DNA from 3 places in the Alcanivorax sp. NBRC 102024 genome. Region 1 is predicted to be linked to each of the others. Evidence: predicted binding sites of a transcription regulator. Region 1 holds the regulator's gene; each other region holds the start of a gene.
The links. Region 1 encodes sigma-54, which starts transcription at its own class of promoters, with help from an activator protein. Its sites were predicted from a motif close to TGGCACNNNNNTTGCTNT; they were not measured.
Positions count from the first base shown of each region.

Region 1 (5,775 bases):
GGATCACCAGGGTCAGGGTCTGACTGCCAGCGATACCGCCCATGCTGGCAACAATGGGCATCAGGATGGCCAGCGCCACCACTTTTTCCAGGGTGGCTTCAAACAGACCGATCACGGCGGAGGCGGCCAGGGCGGTAAGCAGATTGATGCCCAGCCAGACAGCCCGACGCCGCGCCGTTTGCCAAACGGAGCCAAAGGTGTCCTCGTCCTCATCCAGACCGGCCATGCTCATCAGTGAGTGGTCCGCTTCCTCGATGATCACGTCTACCACGTCATCAATGGTAATCCGGCCGACCAGCATGCCGTCTTCGTCCACCACCGGGGCGGTTACCAGATCCTGGCGTTCAAAGATCTTGGCCACTTCGTGAGCAGGCAAGTTGGCGGGAATGGATTCGGTATCAGTGATCATGGCCTCGCGCACGGTGGTGCCGGGATCACTGATCAGAACCTTGGTCAGTGGTAACAACCCGATAAACTGATTACGGCGATTGACCACTGCCAGGTTATCGGTGGTACGAGGGATTTCCCCCCGGCGGCGCAGGTAGCGTTGCACCACTTCGAAGGTGATTTCCGGGCGGATGGTGATCACATCCGTGTTCATCAGGCCCCCGGCGGTATCCTCCGGGTAGCTCATTACCTGTTCCAGCCGGTCGCGATTCTGCTCGTCCAGGCTGGCCATGACCTGGCTGGTCACATGCTCAGGCAGCTCCTGCAGCAAGTCGGCAAGGTCATCGGTGTCCAGCTCTTCCACCAGAGAGACCAGCTCATCAGTGCTCAGGTTGCGCAGTAGCTCAACCCGCACTTCCTCACCCAGATACTGGAGAACCTCGCTTTCCTGGTCCTTGCTGAGCAGTTGCCAGAGAATCTCCCGTTCCCGGGGCGGAAAGGATTCCAGCAAATGCGCCGCTTCCGCACCGGGGAGATTGTTGAACAACTGTCGCACCTGCGTATAGGTGCCGCTGGACAAGGCGCGGTTGATGACTTTGTGGTGCTGTTGACTACGGCTGGTATCGGCGGGCATGGAATATAATGAATAGTTAATAGTGAATAATGAATAACTCTCTGGATGGTACCCCAAATCCTGCGCTATTAATTATTCATTATTAATTATTCATTGCCTTTTACTCTTCTTCATCAAAGCGGCGGGCGAACAGGTCGGTGAGTTCGTCCATGGCGGCGGCTTCATCATTGCCTTCCACCTGGAAAACCACGCTGCTGCCTTTGGCGGCGCCCAGCATCAAAAGGCCCATGATGCTTTTGGCATCGATGGGTTTGCCGTTATGAATAACGTGGATGCGGCTCTCGTATCGCGATGCCACACTGACCACCTTGGCGGCGGCGCGGGCATGAAGCCCGAGTTTGTTGATGATATCCAGTTTTGTTTCGATCATTGCGCGGCTGAGGCCTTAATCCAGTTCGCGGTGGCGTACCTGCAGGGTGGTGCCCTCATCACGCAGCCGTTTTGCCAGTTGCTCGGTGATAAACACCGAGCGATGGCGACCGCCGGTACAGCCAATGGCCACCGTCACATAGCTGCGGTCGCTCTCGGCGAAAGCCGGCAGCCAACGTCTCACGAAGTGATGGATGTCCTCCAGCATGTCGTGGCTGGCCTGGTGTTCCTTGAGGAAATCGATGATGGCTTCATCGCGCCCGGTAAAGGGGCGAAGATCTGCGCGCCAGTGGGGGTTAGGCAGTACCCGTACATCAAACACCAGGTCGGCATCATTGGGCAGGCCATTTTTGAATCCGAAGGACTCAAGCTGAAGGGAGAGGGCGGCGCTGCGATTGGCGACCCGCTCACGCATCAGATTGCGAAGGCTGTGTACGTCGTAATTGCTGCTGTCGATCACCAGATCGGCACGCAAGCGGATGTTGGCCAACAGCTCCCGTTCATGCTGGATGGCGGATTCCAGTGAGCCCTGTTGCGCGCCGAGGGGATGCCGGCGGCGGGTGGCACTGAAGCGTTTCAGCAGAGTGCTGTCGTCCGCATCCAGATAAATGATTTCGGTCTTGACCTGCTGCTGATGCAGCGCATCCAGAATGGCGTCAAAAGCCAGCAACTGGGTAGGCAGGTTGCGGGCATCAATGCCTACCGCCGCCCGCTCAATGGGCAGCTCTCCCTGGCTCAGCTGCTCTGCAAGAGTGGGCAACATGCCTGCCGGCAGGTTGTCGACGCAATAGTAGTTCTGGTCTTCCATGGCCTGCAGGGCCGTGGTCTTTCCCGAGCCGGAGCGGCCGCTGATGATGGTGAGTTTCATGGCTGCACCGCGCCTCTGTCATACACCACACGCAGGCATCCACGGTCAGCAGAGGAGGGGCGGTGGCTCTGACGCACTATGCCCGAAAGCTTGATGGGTAATGTCATGATGCCAGTCGCAGCTCCGCTTCGGATTCCACGGCAGTGTGATACAGGTGGTGATTGTCCTTGCTGAGTCGCAGCTCGGCACGGTAGTCGTCGTCGTTGAACAGGGAGGCCAGGTGGCTGAGGGTTTTCAGGTGCTGTTCCGGGTTTTCCTGGGGAACGAGCAACACAAACACAAGATCCACGGGGCGACCGTCAACGGCATCAAAATCGATGGGAGTGGACAGTTTCAGCAGCAGCCCGATGGGTTGCTGGCAGTGACCGAGACGACAGTGAGGAATGGCGATGCCTTCGCCGATGCCCGTGGAGCCCAGCTTTTCCCGGGCTACCAGGGCGTCGAAGACCTCCTGTTCGTTGAGGCTGTCGCAGCCGGCCGCAGCCAGCTGCGCAACCTGGTCCAGCAGCTGTTTCTTGCTGCTGGCCTGCACCTGATTATGGGTGCGTGCTTCGGTGAGTAGTTCGCGAACTCGCATAATTGTCGCTTTGGGGTCAGTGGCCGTGCTTGTGGCTGACGGCCTTTTCCTTGTGTTTGAGAATCTGGCGGTCGAGCTTGTCCGTCAGCTTGTCGATGGCAGCGTACATGTCCACTGCCTCAGCGGTGGCGAAGACGTCAGCCCCGGAGATATGGATAGTGGATTCCGCCTTGTGGGTCTTGGGTTCCGGGGAAAGAATCACCTGGACACTGGTAATCTGGTCGAAATGCCGTTCAAGACGGGAAAACTTGTCTCCCACATAGGCTCGCAAAGCGTCGGTAATTTCCAGGTGATGACCGCTGATATTAATTTGCATGTCTGGCTCCTTTACCTGCTCTTGGGCCGTCCCGGCGCCTACACCAAACGCTTGCGGGCGCTGGATGACGGTATTCTCATCGCCTCTCTGTACTTGGCGACTGTCCGGCGCGCCACGTTGATTCCCTGCTCATTCAGCAAGCTTGCCAGCTTGTTGTCGCTGAGCGGCTTGCGGGGATTCTCTGCAGCGACCAGCTTCTTAATAATGGCACGAATAGCGGTGGAGGAACACTCACCGCCGCCGTCTGTTCCCACGTGACTTGAGAAGAAATATTTCAGCTCAAAGACGCCGCGGGGTGTCATCATGTATTTCTGGTTGGTGACCCGACTAATGGTCGATTCGTGCATCTCGACGGCATCGGCAATGTCGGCCAGAACCAGGGGTTTCATGGCCTCCTCCCCATAATCGAAGAAGTCTTGCTGGACTTCAACAATACGGGTGGCCACCTTCAGCAGGGTGTCGTGGCGGCTTTGCAGGCTCTTGATGAACCACTTGGCCTCCTGCACGCAGTTGCGCAGGTACTGACCATCCTCTCCCCCGGCTTTGCGGGCCATGGCGGCGTACTGCTGCTGCAGGTTGACCTTGGGCAGCACCTCCTCGTTCAGGCTCACCTGCCAGTGGCCCTGGTGCTGGCGCACGATCACGTCCGGGACCGCGTAATCCACCTGGCTTTCCCCGATCTGCTCACCGGGGGCAGGATCCAGAGTGCGCAGCAGGGAGAGGGCATCAAGCAGATTTTCCTCGCTGATCTGCAGGACCCGCCGCAGGGCGGCATAGTCGTGTTTTTCCAGTAGCTCCAGATGCCCCAGCAGGGCCAGGGCATACTCCAGGAAGGGAGTGTCCGTGGGCAGTTGGCGCAGCTGCACGCGCAGGCAGTCGGCCAGATCGAGACTGGCCACGCCCACCGGATCAAATTGCTGCAGGCGATGCTGCACCGCCAGTACCTCATCGGCTTCCAGTTCATCGCCTTCGGTGAGCAGGTCCTCTTGAGCATTCATCATCGCCACGATGTCGTCCACGGACACGGTCAGGTAGCCGCGATCGTCCAGGGATTCGATGATGGTCATGGCGATAATGCGGTCCACATCGCTCATGGGAGTCAGGTTCAGTTGCCAGAGCAGGTGGTCCTGCAGGTTGCCGGCCACACTATGGCGTTGCTGCCAGTCGTCGGCATCGTCGGGAAGGGCGGCGGAGGCGCTGCTGGTCTGGCCGGAATAGACATCGTCCCATTCCGTTTCAATGCCTGGTTCGTCGTCCACGAACTCTTCCAGGGCATCTTCCCGTTCGGTATCCAGCTCCTGCTCGTCCTGACGGTCTTCGTCAGTGTCAGGCAGGGATTCGTCGCCAAAATCGTCAGCCAGCTCCAGCAACGGATTGCTTTCTACTGCCTGCTGAATTTCCTGGCGCAGGTCCAGCGTGGACAGCTGCAAGAGGCGAATGGCCTGCTGCAGCTGCGGTGTCATGGTCAGCTGCTGGCCGATTTGTAGTTGTAGGCTTGGCTTCATACTGCTCAGGCTGATTGGTCCCCAAAACCTGAGAATAACAGCCTATCTATAAGGCAAGCAATATTTGTGCCAATGGTGGTTCTGTGCTAGGGGAGGCAATTAATAGTTAATAATGAATAATTAATAACGTCGCGGAATAGCTTGTCTTTTTTTCAAGGTAAGAGGCCGCGCTCATGCTTTGGGCGCGGCCTAATCGCTTGCAAACAGTGCAATCGGCTGTCGCGTAGCTATTAATTATTCATTATTAACTATTAATTGCCTTTTACAGCCTGAAATCCGCCCCCAGATACACATCCCGCACCTGTTGGTTGCCCAGAATGGTGTCTGCATCGCCGGAGGCGATGATATGGCCGGCGCTGACGATATAGGCGGTATCGCAGATATCCAGCGTTTCACGCACGTTGTGGTCAGTGATCAGTACACCAATACCGCGCTCTTTCAGGTGGCGAATGATGCCCTTGATGTCGTTCACGGAAATCGGGTCCACGCCGGCGAAAGGCTCATCCAGCAGAATGAAATCCGGGTCCGTGGCCAGGCCGCGGGCAATTTCCGCCCGGCGCCGTTCGCCGCCGGACAGGCTCATGCCCAGGGAATCGCGAATGTGGGTGATATGGAATTCCTTGAGCAGGCTTTCCATGCGCTCGTGACGTTCCGCCTTGCTGAGATCCTTGCGGGTTTCCAGGATCGCCATGATGTTCTCTTCCACGGTCAGGCGGCGGAAGATGCTGGCTTCCTGGGGCAGGTAGCCGATGCCGCGCTGGGCGCGACCATGCATGGGCAGATGGGTGATGTCTGCGTCGTTGATGTCGATGCGCCCGGCATCGGCTTCCACCAGGCCTACGATCATGTAGAAGCAGGTGGTCTTGCCGGCACCGTTGGGCCCGAGCAGGCCGACGATCTGGCCGGCTTCCACATCCAGGGACACATCTTCGATGACCCGGCGGCCCTTGTAGCTTTTTGCCAGGTGGTGGGCGCGTAAATGGCTCATGGGGTGTTTGGCTCCGCCTCGGGGGAGGGCGCCACAGGCGCCTCGCCGTTTGCATTGTCGTCTGCCGGTGGGGCTTGTTCGGTGCCAGGAGTCTGGTTCTCGGCGGGGATCACCAGTCTCACTCGCTTGTC
Region 1 covers NZ_BDAS01000005.1:95,538-101,312, forward strand. The annotation lists gene mgtE (magnesium transporter) at 1-1,021, opposite strand, end outside; gene A0251_RS09885 (HPr family phosphocarrier protein) at 1,122-1,391, opposite strand; gene rapZ (RNase adapter RapZ) at 1,407-2,258, opposite strand; gene ptsN (PTS IIA-like nitrogen regulatory protein PtsN) at 2,362-2,835, opposite strand; gene hpf (ribosome hibernation-promoting factor, HPF/YfiA family) at 2,852-3,151, opposite strand; gene A0251_RS09905 (RNA polymerase factor sigma-54) at 3,190-4,656, opposite strand; gene lptB (LPS export ABC transporter ATP-binding protein) at 4,919-5,644, opposite strand; gene lptA (lipopolysaccharide transport periplasmic protein LptA) at 5,641-5,775, opposite strand, start outside.

Region 2 (5,775 bases), on a different contig from region 1:
CTGGCTGGGTCTGGCCAAGCGGTGCATGGAAGAGGCTGCCGGTTATGTGGAAAACCGCATGAGTTTCGGGACCACCCTGGCCGAGCATGAGGGTGTGCAGTGGATGCTGGGCGATGTGGCCAAGGATATCGAAGTGGGCCGCCTGCTCACCATGCAGGCGGCCTGGAAGCTGGACCAGGGCGATTTTGCCAAGAAGGAAATCTCCATGGCCAAGATCCATGTGGCCGATACCCTGCACAAGGCCGCTGATACCGCCATCCAGCTGTGTGGTGCCCGTGGCTATTCCAAAGACACGTTACTGGAGTGGTTCTACCGCTACGCACGTCAGGCCCGGCTTGTCGATGGCGCGAGCGAAGTGCACAAAATGGTGCTGTCCCGTTTCTACCTGAAAGAGAAGCGGGAGTTCTTCAAATGGGGTTAATGCCTCTCTGTCCCTAAGTCCCCCTTCTTTCCCTCCCTGCCGCTGCACGCCCCTCCCCTGGCGTGCAAGGCGGCAGCGCTGGTTTTCCTTGCCCGGGTAGATCATCCAGGCACCCCGGCGGCGGTAACCCGTTATCGCTAATCTCTCCCCGTGGTTTGTTGTGTCTGGCGGCGCTCGCCCTGTCCGGACTTTACCCCTGTGCCCGGCCCGCCGGGCCGATCACTAATGTCAATTTTGAGGTGCTTGTTTTTTCATATTTGTGATAGCCTGCAAAAAAATGACGTGATGCGTGTCACGGATTTTGGTCAGTCTCGACGGCCAGAAACGGGCAAAGCCGTAACCGGTCCCATGGACGGGGCGGCCGTCATTAACAATAAAAAAGACGCACTTCTGTGGGGGAAGTTGCGTGGTTGCCATTTAACGGGTTGTGGGGAAATGCATCATGCTGGATCAATACACCAGACAGCTTTATCTGGAGAGGCTTTTTAGGGGGGTGCTTATCATTGTGCCCCTGTCATTGCTGGCCGTGCTGGTGGCGATCCTGATCGCCGGCTGATCCGGCGTCAGGAGCCGGGGTCGGCTCATTGGGTGTCTGCGACGGATTGCCGGTAGCTGAGGGCTTCGCGCAGGTGATCCCGGTCGACGGCGTCGGTGCCGGCCAGATCGGCGATGGTGCGTGCCACCCGGGCACTGCGATGCAGGGCCCGGGCAGACAAGCCCATGCGGGTCATGACATTGGCCAGCCAGTCCCGGTGGGGGCGCAGCAACGGGTCCAGGTCATCGCTGCCCAGTTCCCGGTTCAGGCGTTGCTGACGTCGCCATTGCCGTTGCCAGGCGTCGCGGACCCGGGCGCGTACCATGTCGCTGGTTTCTCCCTGCCGGTCACCCAGCAGTTCCTTTGCTTCCACGGCGGGCACGTCCAGATGCAGGTCAATGCGGTCCAGTAACGGCCCGGACAGTTTGTTCTGGTAACGCTTTGCCTTGTCGCACCGATAGCCACAGCCCTTTTCCGGGTCACCCAGGTACCCGCAGGGGCAGGGGTTCATGGCGGCGATCAATTGAAAGCGGGCGGGGAAAGTCAGTTGTTGGGCGGCACGGGCGATACTCACCTCGCCGGTTTCCAGCGGTTCCCGTAATACCTCCAGCACCCGCCGATCAAATTCCGGCAATTCATCAAGAAACAGGATGCCGTGGTGTGCCAGGGAAATCTCCCCGGGCCGCGGGTGGCTGCCCCCGCCCACCAGGGCCGTGGCGGATGCGGTGTGGTGAGGGGCCCGGTAGGGGCGTTGATGAAACTGGTCGGCCGGACGCGGCTGTTTCAGCGAATGGATGGCCGCCACTTCCAGGGCCTGCTTCGGGTGCAAGGGAGGCACCAGGCCAGGCAGGCGGGAGGCCAGCATGCTCTTGCCGGCCCCCGGAGGCCCGCTGAGCAGCAGGGAATGGCCGCCAGCGGCGGCAATTTCCAGTATCCGTTTGGCGGCGGCCTGGCCGCGGATTTCCGACAGGCAGGCGCCCTGGAACGTGTTGGCTTGCGGTGCGGGATGCGCGTGCTGTGACAGCAGGCTCTGGCCGGTCAGGTGGGCGGCCACCTGGGCCAACCGGTCACCGGCGACGGTAACAGCGCCGGCCAGTGCCGCCTCGTCGGCATTGTCGCGGGGAACAATCAGGGTGCGGCCGGTATGCTGGCAGGCCAGGGCACAGGGCAGCATGCCGGGGACCTGGCTCAGGGCGCCATTCAGCGCCAGTTCCCCGATGAATTCGTACTGGTTACCGTCCAGCTTTCCGAGCTGACCGCTGGCCAGCAGGATGCCCAGGGCAATGGGCAGATCAAAACGGCCACCGTCCTTGGGCAGATCCGCCGGGGCCAGACTGACGGTAATGCGCCGTTGGGGAAACTCAAAACCACTATTGACCAGCGCCGAGCGTACCCGGTCCCGGCTTTCCCGCACGGCGGTGTCGCCCATGCCAACGATGGTGAAGGCAGGCAGGCCCGGCGCCAGATGGGTCTCCACCCGCACTTCCCGGGCCTGGATTCCGAGCGGGGCGCGGCTGTAGAGCAATGCGTGCGTCACGTTTCCTCGCAGAATTCAGGGGTTGCGAGGCAGTGTACGGGGAGGAGGTGGCGCTACGTGTGCGAGGTTGTCGGTGGCAGATGTAGGAAATCAGACTTTCGTAGGAGCGTAGCGAATCACTTGCCCGGAGATACGAGTGACGAGGAGCGAGTTGCGAAAGGCTGGGCTGGTCGGGCTCTTCGAAACTCGTACCTCGTCACTCGCTTTCGGTGGCGTCAGGCGTCCGTCGTTTTCTCCAACTCCGCCACCTGCTTCTCCAGTGCTTCCAGCTTTTCCCGGGTGCGCATCAATACCTGCTGCTGAATATCGAACTCTTCCCGGGTGATCAGGTCCAGTCGGCTGACGGCCTCCGCCAGTACGCTGCGCACATTTCGCTCCACTTCGCTGCGCAGGCCGCCCAGATCGGTGGGCAGGCGCCCGCTGATGTCGGCCATGAGGCGGTCGATAAAGGGTTGGTCGCGCATCTCGAATCTCCATCGGGGGCAGGACCCATGGTTGGCCAGGGCCGCTGGCAATGCGGTCTGTGGCGATGGTCCTTGTATTGGTGGGCGGATGGTAGCACGGTGTCCGGGGGCGCGGCACCGGCGGTGCAGGGCAGAGGCGATGCACCAAGTTGGAACTCGCCCCAAGGTGGTGCGCTATAATGGCGCGCCGAACCGATTCCTTGAATCGGAATCGGTGTGTAACTCCCTGAAAATGTATGACTTTCTAAATCTGGCATGGGTCGTGCACTTGTAGGGTCAGAGCGTTCGAGCAAACTGTGGATCGGGAACCATAACGGGGCTCGAAGTGAAACGGACGACACCGGACGCGGTGAAAGCTGAGGAGAATGAAATGAAACTGGTTACTGCCGTAATTAAGCCGTTCAAATTGGATGACGTGCGTGAAGCACTCTCCGAGATCGGCGTACAGGGCATCACCGTTACCGAGGTGAAAGGCTTTGGACGCCAGAAAGGTCACACCGAGCTGTACCGGGGTGCCGAGTATGTGGTGGATTTTCTGCCCAAGGTAAAAATCGAGGTGGCCATCGCCGAATCCTCTCTGGATCAGGTGATTGAAGCCATCGCGAAAGCTGCCAATACCGGCAAGATTGGTGACGGCAAGATCTTCGTTACCACCCTGGAGCAAGCCATTCGTATCCGTACCGGTGAGACCGGTGAGGACGCGATTTAAAGTTTTACCGTGTTGTAAATCGACCCATGCCAGGGTTTAGAGAACACGCTTCCATTTTCGGAGGGTTGCATTGTGGAAAATCAAATTTTTGAACTTCAGTACGCCATGGACACCTTTTATTTTCTGGTGTGTGGCGCATTGGTAATGTGGATGGCTGCCGGTTTTGCCATGCTGGAAGCCGGTCTGGTGCGTGCGAAAAACACCACCGAAATTCTCACCAAAAACGTGGCGCTGTTTGCCATTAGCTGCATCATGTATCTGGTGTGCGGTTACGCCATCATGTACGGCGGCGGCATCTTCCTGGACGGTATCGAAGCCTTCGATCTGGCCGGTGTACTGAGTGCCTCTGCGGAGAACGGTTTCGACGGCGATTCTGTCTACTCCGGTGCCTCTGACTTCTTCTTCCAGGTGGTGTTCGTGGCGACTGCCATGTCCATTGTTTCCGGTGCGGTTGCCGAGCGCATGAAGCTGTGGGCCTTCCTGGCTTTCGCAGTGGTCATGACCGGTGTGATCTATCCGCTGGAAGGTTCCTGGACTTGGGGTGGTGCCGACGTATTCGGTCTGTACAACCTGGGCGACCTGGGCTTCTCTGACTTCGCCGGTTCCGGCATCGTTCACATGGCCGGTGCTGCTGCTGCCCTGGCGGGTGTACTGCTGCTGGGTGCCCGTAAAGGCAAGTACGGTCCTAACGGTGAAGTGCACGCTATCCCCGGTGCCAACCTGCCGCTGGCGACCCTGGGTACCTTCATCCTGTGGATGGGCTGGTTCGGCTTCAACGGCGGTTCCGTACTGAAGCTGGGTGATGCTGCTAACGCACACTCTGTTGCCATGGTGTTCCTGAACACCAACGCTGCCGCCGCTGGTGGTGCTGTTGCTGCCCTCATCGTTGGCCGCATCCTGTTCGGCAAGGCTGACCTGACCATGCTGCTCAACGGTGCGCTTGCCGGTCTGGTTGCCATCACTGCCGAGCCGTCTACCCCGACTCCGCTGCTGGCTACCCTGTTCGGTGCTGCTGGTGGTGTGCTGGTAGTGTTCAGCATCCTGACTCTGGACAAGCTGAAGATCGACGATCCGGTGGGTGCCATCTCCGTCCACGGTGTGGTGGGTCTGCTGGGTCTGCTGCTGGTACCGGTTACCAACGCTGATGTGTCCTTCTCCGGCCAGATCATCGGTGCCGCTACCATCTTCATCTGGGTATTCGTGGCCAGCCTGATCGTCTGGGGCATCCTGAAAGCCGTCATGGGCATCCGGGTTTCCGAGGAAGACGAGTACGAAGGCATGGACATCGCCGACTGCGGCATGGAAGCCTACCCGGAATTCGTGAAAGGCTAATCCTTTCCCACGATTTCCTTGAAATGACAGGGCGCCTTCGGGCGCCCTTTTTTTGTTTTCAAAAAAGGGGCGCGGAGCCTTTGCAGGGCGAGAAAGGTCGATTAGGCGTTACGAGGTACGAGGAGCGAGTCACGAAAGCAAAGCCCTGCGTCCGCGAAAGCCAGGTTTTCGCTCCTCGCTCCTCGAGACTCGTATCTCGTATCAGAGGCGTTTGTCCTCTGTGCTATGATGCCCCCTTTTCCGCCAGCTGCCTGCCGACACCATGACCGAAACCACTGTTATCCGCCTACGCAAGAATGAAGAGCGCCGCCTCAAAGCCGGCCATCTGTGGGTCTATGCCAACGAGATCGACACCCGCCATACCCCGCTGCGGGATCTGCCCGCCGGCGTTGCCTGTGTGGTGGAAGACAGCCGCGGCAAACCGCTGGGCCGGGCCCTGCTCAGTCCTCATTCACTGATTGCTGCCCGTCTTTACAGTCGGGATGTGAAGCAGGAGCTGTCGCGCAGCTTCTTCAAGAAGCGCATCGAACAGGCTCTGGCTCTGCGCGAAACGCTCTTCGAAGAACCCAGCTACCGGTTGATCTTCGGTGAAGCCGATGGCCTGCCGGGCCTGGTGGTGGATCGTTTCGGTGATGTACTGGTGGTGCAGACCGGCTCCGGTGCCATGGAAGCGCATCTGGAGACCATCGTCAGTGCCCTGGATGCGGTACTCAGCCCCACGCATATCATTGCCAAAAACGAAGCGGCGGCCCGGGAAATCGAGGGCATGGAGCGCTA
Region 2 covers NZ_BDAS01000001.1:21,075-26,849, reverse strand. The annotation lists gene A0251_RS00120 (acyl-CoA dehydrogenase family protein) at 1-421, shown strand, start outside; gene A0251_RS00115 (YifB family Mg chelatase-like AAA ATPase) at 1,003-2,493, opposite strand; gene A0251_RS00110 (accessory factor UbiK family protein) at 2,709-2,957, opposite strand; gene glnK (P-II family nitrogen regulator) at 3,328-3,666, shown strand; gene A0251_RS00100 (ammonium transporter) at 3,739-4,998, shown strand; gene A0251_RS00095 (class I SAM-dependent rRNA methyltransferase) at 5,261-5,775, shown strand, end outside.
Region 2: glnK (P-II family nitrogen regulator) is a predicted target of sigma-54. The motif match lies at 3,209-3,226, and genes of this name have one in related genera.

Region 3 (5,775 bases), on a different contig from region 1:
CCGCTGTGCAGAGCGTGGCACACTCCACAGCGATGGCGTTGCGTAGTAATCATTGATGAATCCCAGTACGCAGGACTCCGCCGCCTCCCGGGCGGCACCGGCACTGGACAGGCCATCGGCCAGGGCGGCCACAATACCCTTGGTACGTAACAGTGGGCCCTCGGGAATCTGCATGGCCAGAGCATCCTGGTTATGCAGCTTGGGCCCCGGATCGCTGTATTGGCCGATGCGAACCTGCGGGTGCAGGTCCGGTTCGGCGGCGGCTTCCGGAGCGGTAGCGGTGGCGCTGGCTACATCCATGATCAAAACTCCTGTGTATGACGTGGCGGAGAGACTCAGCCCACCTCAATAAGCTGAACGTCGCCTTTTTCGTCGATTTCCGCAATATGCCCCTTGGGTTCATCCAGAAACTGCACGGCGGCCAGGGCCACGGCCGCGCTGGCGGCAATCACCAAGAAGAAGGTGGACGGATCCACAAAGGTCAGCACGGTCAGGAAGATCACGGCGCCGGCATTGCCGTAGGCACCCACCATACCGGCGATCTGACCGGTAAGGCGGCGCTTGATCAGCGGCACGGTGGCAAATACGGCCCCTTCGCCAGCCTGCACAAAGAAGGAACAGCACATGGTCGCAATCACCGCCAGGGCAATGGGCCAGCTGCTGCCGATCTGGCTCATCAGGCCGTAACCCACCATCAGCCCGCAGAGCAGGATCGCCAGGGATTTCTTGCGACCGAACTTGTCGGAGACCCAGCCGCCACCGGGACGAGCGACCAGGTTCATAAAGGCATAGCCGGAGGCCAGTAGACCGGCGGTGACCGCGCTCAGGCTGAAGGTATCGGTAAAGAACAGCGGCAGCATGGACACCACTGCCAACTCGGAGCCAAAGGTCACCATGTAGGCCAGGTCCAGAATCGCCACCTGCTTGAAACTGTAGCGGTCGTGTTCAGGAACCCCTTCCTTGAGGTGATCACGGTTGACCCGCCAGGCCTGACCGAGCTGTATCACGGCCAGGCTGATAATCAGTGCTGCCAACAGTAACTGGGTGGTCTGGCCAAACAGATTCAGGTTGGTGGGGCCCAGGCGCCAGACGATGACAAGCAGGGCAATGTACAGCGGCAGGCTCATGGCCAGATAAAAGAACAGGTCCTTCTTGCTGCTCACTTCCAGGGCGCTGGCTTTCTTCGGCTTGAAGTAGGACGCCCCCTGGGGCGTGTTGCGTGCCCGCCACAGGAAAAAGGTGCCATAGAGGAAGGACACGGCACCGGTGGTGGCAATGGCCCAGCGCCAGCCGTTTTCGCCGCCATAGAGGAGAGCCAGGGAGGGCAGGGTAATCGCCGCGGCAGCGGAGCCGAAGTTGCCCCAGCCCCCGTAAACGCCTTCCGCGAGGCCCACTTCCCGGGCCGGAAACCACTCGCTGATCAGGCGGATGCCCACCACGAAGCCGGCCCCCACAAACCCCATCAGCAGACGGGTGACCGCCAGCTGTTCATAGCTGGTGGAAAGTGCGAAGGCCCAGCAGGGGAGCGCGGCCAGCATCAACAGTGAGCCAAACACCAGTCGGGGACCGAAGCGGTCCACCAGTGAGCCGATGATCACCCGTGCAGGAATGGTCAGGGCCACGTTAAGTATCAGCAACGCCTTTATCTGGTCCGGGCTCAAATCGAAGGCTTCCCGAAGGTGCCCCATTAATGGCGCATGGGAAAACCAGACAACAAAGGTAATAAAGAACGCCAGCCAGCTCAGGTGCAACAGGCGGATACGCGGCGCGGACAGGTTCAACAGATTCAGCTTTTGATCGCTCATGACTTCTCCATGCATGGGCGGTTAACGACGGGCTGATCTGAGCAACTCCTGTGCCACCTTGGTAAGTGACTGTTTTCAATAAAATAAAATGAAATGCAGCCGCAATCAGACAATCCCTGTGCGCAATTGCGGAGCGTTTTTGTGCCATGGCAGTGCACGAAAAAATGCATTTTTCTCGTGCATGAACGCATTAAAAGAAAGCAGTTTTTTTGGATTTATTGCCAGAAAAACCCAATAAATCTATTGGAAACATGGGGTTATCAAGTTGGCACAGGGCTTGCTCAGTGGTGAGTGTCAGTCATGCACCGCGAGGGTGAGCCTTATGGCAAAGCAACAACTTCTACTTATTGGCCACGGCATGGTGGGTCAACGTTATCTGGAGTCCCTGGTAGCCCAGGGTGGCCGCGAGCACTTCGACATTACCGTATTGTGCGCGGAGCCACTGCCGGCCTATGACCGCGTGGGACTAACCGGCTATTTCTCAGGCAAGACTGCCGATGACCTGTCGCTGGTGCCGGAAGGTTTCTTTGATCAGCACAACATCACGCTGAAGCTCAATACCAAGGCGGACGGTATTGATCGTGTCGCTCGTACGGTGACCACCCATACCGGCGAGACACTGGGTTACGACAAGTTGGTGCTGGCCACCGGTTCCTATCCGTTTGTGCCGCCGATTCCCGGTAACGACCGGGACAACTGTTTCGTCTACCGCACCATTGAGGATCTGGATGCCATTATCGCCGCCAGTAAGGATGGCAAGGTCGGCACGGTGGTGGGGGGGGGCCTGCTGGGTCTGGAAGCGGCAAAAGCCCTTCATGATCTGGGTCTGCAAACCCATGTGGTGGAGTTCGCGCCGCGCCTGATGGCCGTGCAGGTGGACGACTTTGGGGGTGGCCTGCTCAGGGACAAGATCCAGGAGCTGGGTGTCACTGTGCACACCAACACCGGAACCCGGGATATTGTCGACGGGGAAAGCTGCAATCATCGAATGAATTTTGGTGAAGACAGACATCTGGAAACCGATGTCATTGTGTTCTCTGCCGGGATTCGTCCCCAGGACGAACTGGGTCGCGCCTGTGAACTGGAAATCGGCGAGCGAGGCGGGATTGTGGTGAACAATCACTGTGTCACCTCCGATGACAACATCTATGCCATCGGTGAGGTGGCGCTGTGGGAAGGGCGCATCTTCGGCCTGGTGGCACCGGGTTACCAGATGGCGGAGATCGCGGCCGAACATCTGATGGGCAAGCAGGAAAAACAGTTCCTCGGTGCGGACATGAGCACCAAGTTGAAACTGATGGGCGTGGATGTGGCGTCCATTGGTGATGCCCATGGCAATACCCCTGGTTCGCGCAGCACCGTGTTCATGGATCAGACCGCCGGCATCTACAAGAAGGCGGTGATCAGTGAATGCGGCAAGAAACTGCTCGGTGCGGTACTGGTGGGGGATGCCAACGACTACGGTAACCTGTTGCAGCTTTGTCTGAATGAGATGGACCTGCCCGGTGACCCTGCCGCCCTGGTGGCGCCGGTCTCTGATGGTGCGCCGTTGTTGGGGGCCGATGCCCTGCCTGACAGCGCCCAGATCTGTTCCTGTAACAACGTCTCCAAAGGTGATCTGTGCGCGGCCATTGATGGCGGTGCCATGACCGTTGGCGACCTGAAATCCTGCACCAAGGCCTCCGCCACCTGTGGCGGTTGTTCGGCACTGGTGAAACAGGTACTGGACAGCGAACTGGAAAAACGCGGTGTGGAAGTGAACAACCACCTGTGCGAACACTTCCCGTATTCCCGTCAGGAAATCTATCACCTGGTGCGAGTCGGTCAGATCACCACCTTTGACGAACTGCTGGAAAAACACGGTAGCGGTGACGGCTGTGACATCTGTAAACCCACGGTAGCCTCGGTGTTGGCGTCCTGCTGGAACGACTACGTCTTGAAGAAGCCCCACGCGGGCCTGCAGGACACCAACGACTACTTCCTGGGCAACCTGCAGCGCGACGGTACCTATTCCGTGGTGCCCCGTGTGGCCGGCGGCGAAATTACTCCGGACAAGCTGATCGTGCTCGGTGAAGTGGCCAAGAAATACGACCTCTACACCAAGATCACCGGTGGCCAGCGGGTGGATCTGTTTGGTGCCCGCGTGGAGCAGTTGCCGGATATCTGGCGCACCCTGGTGGATGCCGGCTTTGAAACCGGCCACGCCTACGGCAAGTCCCTGCGTACCGTGAAATCCTGTGTCGGTTCCACCTGGTGCCGCTATGGGGTGAAGGATTCGGTCGGTACCGCTATTCAGGTGGAAGAGCGTTACAAAGGTCTGCGCAGTCCCCACAAGATCAAGATGGCGGTCAGTGGCTGTACCCGCGAATGTGCCGAAGCGCAAAGCAAGGATGTGGGGGTGATCGCCACCGAGAAAGGCTGGAACCTGTATGTGTGCGGCAACGGCGGCATGCGCCCGCGCCATGCGGACCTGTTCGCGTCCGATCTCTCCGACGAAGCACTGATCAAGACCATCGACCGTTTCCTGATGTTCTACATCAAGACCGCCGATCGCCTGCAGCGCACCAGCGTCTGGCTGGAAAACCTGGAAGGGGGCCTGGATTACCTGAAGCAGGTGATTCTGGAGGACTCCCTGGGTATCGGTGCCGAGCTGGAAGCGGAAATGGCACACGTGATCGACACCTACCAGTGTGAGTGGAAGACCACCATCGAAGACGATGAAGCGCTGAAACGTTTCAAACATTTCGTTAACGATGACAGTGCCGATGACAATCTGAAATACGTGCGTGAGCGGGGTCAGCGTCGTCCGGCCTATGAGCATGAACGTATCGAACTGGTCGAGGAGGCATGAGCATGAACAGTTCTGTAGCCGTGCAGTGGCAAACCGTCTGCAAGCTTGATGATGTACTGCCGGGCACCGGGGTGGGCGTCCGTCTGCCCGGGCGCCAGGCCGCCCTGTTCCGCACCCGCGATGGCAATCTCTACGCTCTGGATAATCGCGACCCGTTCAGCCAGGCCAATGTTCTGAGCCGGGGGATCCTAGGCTCCCTGGGCGACAAGCGCGTGGTGGCATCGCCAATCTACAAGCAGCATTTCGACCTGGAAACCGGTCAGTGTCTGGAAGACGAGGAAGTCTCCCTCACGGTCTATCCGGTTCAGGTGGAAGGGGACGTGATCAAGCTGGCCATCCCGGCCTGAACAGCACGAGGGCGATGCGGTAATGAAGCGACTGGTAGTCATCGGTAACGGCATGGCGGCATGCCGCCTGCTGGAAGAGCTCACCCGCCTGGCACCGGATCTGTATCAGATCACGGTGGTGGGGGAAGAGCCCTTTGCCGGTTACAACCGGGTCATGCTGTCCCCCTTGCTGGGGGGCGGTACGGACGAGCAGACCATTACCACCTATCCCCACCAGTGGTATCGCGACCGGGATATTCGCCTTATCACCGGCTCGCCGGTGGTACAGATTCATCGCCATCGGCGACAGGTGATCACCGCTGCGGGACACAGACTCGATTATGATCGCCTGGTGCTGGCCACCGGGGCGGCACCGCGCCGGTTGCCGGTGGACGGTGTGGACCTGAAAGGCGTCATGAGCTTTCGTGATCTGCATGACGTCAGAACACTATTGTCCCTGCCCCCTGGCCGGGTGGTGGTGGTGGGCGGCGGGTTTTTGGGCCTGGAGGCGGCGGATGCCCTGGTGAAACAGGGGCACGATGTGACGCTGGTTCACAGCCGTGGCCATCTGCTTAACCAGCAACTGGATGAGGCGGCAGGCCATCGCCTGCAACAGGATCTGGAAGCCCGGGGGCTGAAGTTTGTCATGAAGGCCCGTACGCAAACCATCGAAGACAACGGGCGGGGCGCTGTCGCCGCCGTTCAGCTGGGCGATGGCCAACGCCTGCCTGCGGATTATGTGGTCCAGGCGGTGGGGATCGTGCCCCGTATGGCACTGGCCGAACAGGCCGGT
Region 3 covers NZ_BDAS01000004.1:314,162-319,936, forward strand. The annotation lists gene A0251_RS09370 (bifunctional protein-serine/threonine kinase/phosphatase) at 1-300, opposite strand, end outside; gene A0251_RS09375 (NarK family nitrate/nitrite MFS transporter) at 336-1,805, opposite strand; gene nirB (nitrite reductase large subunit NirB) at 2,128-4,656, shown strand; gene nirD (nitrite reductase small subunit NirD) at 4,659-5,003, shown strand; gene A0251_RS09390 (NAD(P)/FAD-dependent oxidoreductase) at 5,026-5,775, shown strand, end outside.
Region 3: nirB (nitrite reductase large subunit NirB) is a predicted target of sigma-54. The motif match lies at 2,072-2,089, and genes of this name have one in related genera.